Linked DNA regions of Tistrella mobilis. The protein of the gene in region 2 binds, or shares a complex with, the protein of the main gene of each other region. Links are inferred from orthologs where the notes say so. Each region holds a gene or a part of one and is shown on either strand. Other genes may lie near its edges.

Region 1 (2,980 bases), 1.3 Mb from region 2 along the record:
ACAAGGATGTCTTCACCGTCGCCGAAGCCTTGGGAGTGGACCTGTGAGCGCCATGGCTGAGACCATCGACCGTTCCGCCGTGCCGGGCGGCACTGCCCGTATCGATCGCCGTTTCGCGGCGCTGAAGGCCGAGGGCCGGGCCGGGTTGATCACCTTCGTGACTGCTGGCGACCCTGACCTCGAAACCGGCGCCCGGGTACTGGCCGCGCTGGCTGAGGCCGGTGCCGACGTGATCGAACTGGGCGTGCCCTTCACCGACCCGATGGCCGACGGCCCGGCGATCCAGCGGGCAGGGCTGCGTGCCCTCGCCGCCGGGGTCACCATGATCAGGGTGCTGGACATGGTCCGCGCCTTCCGCGCGACCAACACCGACACCCCCATCATTCTGATGGGCTATTACAACCCGATCTACGCCTATGGCGCCGAACGCTTCGCCGCCGATGCAATCGCGGCCGGCGTCGACGGGCTGATCGTGGTCGACCTGCCGGCCGAGGAAGAGGAGGAGCTGGTCCGCTTCACCGATCCCGCAGGTCTCGCCCTGGTCCGCCTGGTCGCGCCCACCACCTCGGTGGAGCGTCTGCCCTCGGTGGTCGGCCGGGCGAGCGGTTTCCTCTACTACGTCTCGATCACCGGCATCACCGGTACCGCCTCGGCGGATATCTCCAGGGTGGCGCCCTCGGTCGCCCGGATTCGCGCGGCGAGCGAATTGCCGGTGGCGATCGGTTTCGGTATAAAGACTCCCGAACAGGCAGCCGCCTTCGCGGCGATCGGTGATGCCGTCGTGGTCGGCTCGGCGATCGTGCAGGAGGTCGAACAGGCGGTGGCCGACGGCGCGCCCGAAACCGCGCCGGATCGGGTCCGCGATCTGGTCAGCCGGCTGGCAGGCGGTGTGCAGAGCGCTGCCGCCCGCGCCTGACGGCGACGTCGTGACCCGCCCCGCCCCAGGCATCCGAACGGAGACCCCAACCGCATGAGCTGGCTGTCGAACTTCGTCCGTCCGAAGATCCAGGCCCTGGTCCGCAAGCCCGACGCGACGCCGGACAATCTCTGGCACAAATGCCCGTCCTGCGAGCAGATGATCTTCCATCGTGATCTGGTGGAAAATCTGCATGTCTGCACCAATTGCGGCCATCACATGCGCCTGCCGGCGAAACAGCGGCTTGCCATGCTGTTCGACGACGGCGCCTATGACCGGATCGATACGCCTAAAGTGACGGCCGATCCGCTGCGCTTCCGCGACCGCAAGCGCTATACCGACCGTCTGCGCGAAGCCCAGGCCAAAACCGACGAAACCGATGCCATCCAGGTGGGCGAGGGCCGCATCGGCGGCGTGCCGGCCGTGGTTGCGGTGTTCGATTTCGATTTCCTGGGCGGCTCCATGGGCATGGGCGTAGGCGAAGGCCTGGTCAAGGCCGCCGCCGTCGCCGTGCAGAAGAAACGCCCGCTGATCGTCTTCCCCGCCTCGGGCGGTGCCCGCATGCAGGAAGGCGCGCTGTCGCTGATGCAGATGGCCCGCACCACGGTCGCCGTCGACCGGGTGAAGGAAGCCGGCCTGCCCTATGTCGTGGTCTTCACCGACCCGACCACCGGCGGCGTCACCGCGTCCTTCGCCATGATCGGCGACATCCACATCTCCGAACCCGGCGCCCTGATCGGCTTTGCCGGTCAGCGGGTGATCGAGACCACCATTCGCGAGGCCCTGCCCGAGGGCTTCCAGCGCGCCGAGTATCTGATGGAACACGGCATGCTCGACATGGTGGTACCGCGCAAGGCGCTGAAGGAGACGCTGGCCCGGACGCTGAAGCTGCTGCTGAAGCTGCCGCCGGCGGCCGCCCCCAAGCCCGGCTCGGCGATCGCCGGGCCGGTGACCAACACGGTCACCCCGCCGCGCAAGCCTGCCGGCAATGCCGCCACGAAAGCCGCCGAGGCGACACCGCGTACCGAGCCCGCCCTGGGTACGGCTGCGACCGACGAGCCGCGCAAGGCCTGATACTGCGCCCGGGCCCCGAAGGCCCGGGTACCATCCGACGTGAAGGGGCTGCCGGCCCATGGATGACAGCGCCACCATCCTCGACCGGCTGGGCCGGCTGCATTCGACCGAAATCGATCTCGGCTTCGACCGGATCCTGCGCCTGCTCGCCGAGCTGGGCAATCCGCAGGACCGGTTGCCGCCGGTGATCCACCTGGCCGGCACCAATGGCAAAGGCTCGGTGGTGGCTTATCTCTCGGCCATCGCCCGCGCCGCCGGGCTCTGCGCCCATGCCTATACCTCACCGCATCTGGTCCGCTTCCACGAACGCATCGCCCTCGGCGGCCGGCCGATCGCCGAACCGGTGCTGGCCCGGCTCCTGGCCCGGATCGAAGAGGTCAATGCCGGCCGGCCGATCACTTTTTTCGAGATCACCACCGCCGCCGCCTTCCTGGCCTTCGCCGAGACCCCGGCCGATCTGGTCATCCTGGAAACCGGGCTCGGCGGACGGCTGGATGCGACCAACCTCGTCGCCCGGCCTGCCGCGGTCGGCATCACCCGTATCGCGCTCGACCATATGGAATTCCTGGGTGATACCCCGGCGCTGATCGCGGCCGAAAAGGCGGCGATCATCAAGCAGGGCTGCCCCGCCGCCACCGTCGCGCAGATGTCCGATGCGGCAGCGGTGATCCGTGCAGCCGCGCTGCGCATGCAGGCACCCTTTACGGAGGGGGGGCGCGACTGGCAGGCGGCACTGGAGGCGGACCGCCTGGTGATCAGCGGCGGACCTGCCGACGGCATCTGGCCACTGCCGGCCCTGATCGGCGACCACCAGGCCTGGAATGCCGGTCTCGCCCTCACCCTCGCCCGACTTGCCGCCGCAGACATACCGGCGCTGGCGCCGCTCGGTCATGCCGCCGCCCTGGCCGAGGGGCTCCGCACCGTCCGCCACCCGGGGCGGTTGCAGCCGGTGACGGCGGAGATTGCCCGGGCGCTGCCGGTGCTCGATCC
Region 2 (4,056 bases):
AGGGTTTCGGTGACATCGGGGTAGAGCGTCTTGTGGTCGCCCAGCACTTCAAGCTTCACCAGGTTCCAGCCGCCGGCCTCGCGCGCCAGGCGCAGCGTGCGCACGGCATCGTCGGCGGTGAAGCAGCCGGCGGTGTTGGGCAGGTAGACGTAGCGCCTGGGGTCGACGTAATCCATCAGCATGGGTGCCGACGGGTCGGTGACGTTCACCCGGCGGACCGCCACGGTCACGATCTCGGCACCCGAGGCCTCGATCGCGCGGGCGGTTTCCTCGAAATCCTTATACTTGCCGGTGCCGACCAGCAGACGCGAGGTAAAGCTCCGGCCGGCGACGACGAAGGGATCTTCCGCCGGGGCCGCCGCATCGGCACCGCTGCCGCCGCCGATGAAATGCACGATCTCCAGCCGGTCCCCCTCGGCGAGACGCGTGGCCTCGAACTCGGCGCGGCGAACGATCTCCAGATTGCGCTCGACCGCGATCTTCCGCGCGTCCAGCCCCAGCTGGCCCAGAAGCTCGGCCACGGTCGGCTCGCCTGCAACCTCGCGGGCCTCACCGTTGATCATCAGTCGCATACCAGGATCTCCGCTCAACATGATGCTCGGGCCCCGGGATGCCGGAACGCCCGCTTCGAACGGCGTTGCGCCCCGCGGCACGGGTGCTTTATAACGCAGGGCTGACGTGGCGTCCTCTCCTAATCACCGTTCACGGGGTATCGACAGCCCGCATGGCGCCGACCATCCTGGTCCTGAACGGACCGAACCTGAACCTGCTTGGCACCCGCGAGCCCGAGGTCTACGGGCATACGACGCTGGACGACATCCGGCGTCTGTGCGAAGCCCGTGCCGCTGCCCTGGGGCTGGCCGTCGATTTCCGCCAGTCGAACCACGAAGGCGTTCTCGTGGACTGGGTACAGGACGCCCGCACCTCTGCGGCAGGGATCGTGATCAATCCCGCCGCCTACACCCATACCTCGGTCGCCCTGCTCGACGCGCTCACCGCGACGGCACTGCCGGTGATCGAGGTGCATTTGTCGAATATCCATCGTCGCGAAACGTTCCGGCACCATTCCTATGTGTCCCGGACGGCGGTCGGCGTGATCTGCGGCCTGGGGGCTGCGGGTTATGCGCTGGCGATCGAGGCGATGGCCGGGCTGATCCCAGGGGGGCAGGCCCGCGCGGCCACGAAGGACCAATCGCATGTCTGACACCAAGGCTCGTGCCGTCGATACCGGCCTGATCCGCGAACTGGCGCTGCTGCTCGACGAGACCGGCCTGACCGAGATCGAGGTCGGCGCGGGCGAGGGTCGCATCCGCATCGCCCGCCAGGCACCGGCGCAGATGACGGCCCCGCAGATGCTGTTCCAGGCGCCCGCCGCCGCCGCACCCGCGGCGGCACCGGCCGCCGCGGCACCTGCGGCACCGGCCGCCGCCGACCCCGCAGGCCATCCGGGCGCCGTGCCCTCGCCGATGGTCGGCACCGTCTATCTGGCCCCGGAGCCGGGTGCGCCGGCCTTCGTCGCCGAAGGCCAGACCGTGCGCGAGGGCCAGACCCTGCTGATCATCGAAGCCATGAAGGTGATGAACCACATCCGCGCCCCGCGGAGCGGCACCGTCAGCCGGCTTCTGGTGCAGAACGGCCAGCCGGTCGAGTTCGGCGAGCCGCTTGCGATCATCGAGTGACGCGGGAGCGATCATGTTCGAGAAGGTGCTGATCGCCAATCGCGGCGAAATCGCATTGCGCGTCCATCGCGCCTGCCAGGAGATGGGCATCCGCACCGTTGCGGTCCATTCCACCGCCGATGCCGATGCCATGCATGTCCGTCTCGCCGACGAGAGCGTGTGCATCGGCCCGGCCCCCGCGCGCAATTCCTATCTGAACATCCCGGCGATCATCGCCGCCGCCGAGATCACCGGCGCCGAGGCGGTTCATCCGGGTTACGGCTTCCTGTCCGAGAACGCCCAGTTCGCCGAGATCGTCGAGGCACATGGCCTGACCTTCATCGGCCCCACCCCGGAACACATCCGGCTGATGGGCGACAAGATCGAGGCCAAGCGCGCCGCGAAAGAGCTGGGCCTGCCGCTGGTGCCCGGCACCGACGGGCCGGTGACCGACGAGGCCGAGGCGATGAAGATCGCCCGCGAGATCGGTTTTCCGGTGCTGGTCAAGGCCGCCGCCGGCGGCGGTGGCCGCGGCATGAAGGTGGCCGAAAGCGCCGAGGGCCTGCGCGAGGCGCTGCAGACCGCCCGCGCCGAAGCCAAGGCCGCCTTCGGATCGGATGCGGTCTATCTTGAGAAGTATCTCGCCAATCCGCGCCATATCGAGATCCAGATCCTCTGCGACACCTTCGGGACCGTGGTGCATCTGGGCGAGCGCGACTGCTCTCTGCAGCGCCGCCATCAGAAGGTGCTGGAAGAGGCGCCCTCGCCGGCGATCGATGCGGCAGACCGCGCCCGCATGGGCGAGATCGTCGCCAATGCCATGCGCAAGCTGGGCTATCGCGGCGTCGGCACGGTGGAGTTCCTCTACGAGAACGGCGAGTTCTACTTCATCGAGATGAACACCCGCCTGCAGGTGGAGCATCCGATCACCGAGGCGATCACCGGCATCGACCTGGTCCGCGAGCAGATCCGGGTGGCCGCCGGCCAGCCGCTGGGCTTCACCCAGGAAGACGTGCGCATTCAGGGCCACGCCATCGAGTGCCGGATCAACGCCGAGAACTCCGAGACCTTCGCCCCCTCGCCGGGGCTGGTCGACACCTATCACGCCCCCGGCGGGCTGGGTGTGCGCGTGGACAGCGGCCTCTATCAGGGCTATCGTATCCCGCCCTATTACGACAGCCTGATCGCCAAGCTGGTGGTCCATGGCCGCAACCGCAACGAGTGCATCATGCGGCTGCGCCGGGCGCTGGAGGAATATGTCGTGGGCGGCATCGACACCACCCTGCCCCTGCATCAGCGTATCGCCCGCCATCCGGATTTCGTCGACGGCGTCTACGACATCCGCTGGCTGGAGGCCCTGGTCGCCAATCGCGGCTGACCCGGGACCATCATGCATCAAGGGGCGGGCGGGCCGGAGGCGTTTCCGGCCCGCCCGTCTGCGTTTAACCCATGCCCCCCTTCTCGCGGAGCCCCCCCTTCTCGTGGAGCCCTGTCATGGCCGGTCTCTCCCCTGATCTGCAGACCCCCTGCCTTGTGGTCGACGAGGCGAAGATGACCGCGAATCTCGACCGGATGGCCCGGCGGATCGCCGGGCTCGGCGTGGGCTTCAGGCCGCATCTGAAGACCGCCAAATCGGTGGAGATCGCCCGGCGGATGCTGCCCGACACAGGCGGACCGGCCACCGTCTCCACCCTTCGCGAGGCCGAGGTCTTCGCGGCGGCGGGCGTGCGCGACATCCTTTATGCGGTCGGCATCACGCCCGCAAAGCTCGGCCGGGTGCAGGCGCTGAGGGCCCGAGGCTGCGATCTGGCGGTGATCCTGGATTCCGTGGAGCAGGCGCAGGCGATCGTGGCGGCCGGAGCCGGCCCGATCCCGGCGCTGATCGAAATCGACTGCGACGGCAAGCGCGCAGGGCTCGCCCCCGATGCCGCAGAGATCATCGACATCGGCCGGATCCTGCAGGAGGGCGGCGCGGAACTCCGCGGGGTGATGACCCATGCCGGCGGCAGCTACGACGTCTCGGGACATGAGGCCCATGCGGCCTTCGCCGAACGCGAGCGCCAGGCGGTGGTAACGGCGGCAGACCGGCTGCGCGCCGCCGGCCTGCCCTGCCCGGTGGTCAGCGTCGGCTCCACCCCCACGGCGCTCGCCGCCCGTGATCTTGCGGGCGTGACCGAGCTCCGCGCCGGGGTCTATGTCTTCTTCGACCTGGTGATGGCGGGCATCGGCGTCTGCGCGGTGGACGAGATCGCGCTCTCGGTCGCCACCACCGTGATCGGCCACCGCCCCGACCGGGGCTGGACCCTGGTCGATGCCGGCTGGATGGCGCTGTCGCGCGATCGCGGCACGGCCGGCCAGGCGATCGATCAGGGCTATGGGCTGGTGGCGGATGCCACGG

Evidence for each region. Proteins that work in one complex are often made in the same cells at the same time.
Region 1: the proteins of accB (region 2) and accD are in contact, whole or in part, in a solved structure (PDB 8UXZ), measured with the Escherichia coli proteins. The link is inferred for Tistrella mobilis from one-to-one orthologs.

Annotation. Positions count from the first base shown.
Region 1 is NZ_CP121017.1:4,579,531-4,582,510, forward strand. It holds accD (acetyl-CoA carboxylase, carboxyltransferase subunit beta), read left to right. Parts: upstream 1-970; coding sequence 971-1,990; downstream 1,991-2,980. Other genes in the region: trpB (tryptophan synthase subunit beta), read left to right, coding at 1-47; trpA (tryptophan synthase subunit alpha), read left to right, coding at 53-916; P7L68_RS26280 (folylpolyglutamate synthase/dihydrofolate synthase family protein), read left to right, coding at 2,049-2,980.
Region 2 is NZ_CP121017.1:3,305,773-3,309,828, forward strand. The notes cover bases 1-2,937. They hold accB (acetyl-CoA carboxylase biotin carboxyl carrier protein), read left to right. Parts: upstream 1-1,196; coding sequence 1,197-1,679; downstream 1,680-2,937. Other genes in these bases: thiS (sulfur carrier protein ThiS), read right to left, coding at 1-572; aroQ (type II 3-dehydroquinate dehydratase), read left to right, coding at 725-1,204; accC (acetyl-CoA carboxylase biotin carboxylase subunit), read left to right, coding at 1,693-2,937. In the rest of the region: more of accC, read left to right, coding at 2,938-3,036; P7L68_RS20545 (DSD1 family PLP-dependent enzyme), read left to right, coding at 3,153-4,056. UniProt on the Escherichia coli protein: This protein is a component of the acetyl coenzyme A carboxylase complex; first, biotin carboxylase catalyzes the carboxylation of the carrier protein and then the transcarboxylase transfers the carboxyl group to form malonyl-CoA.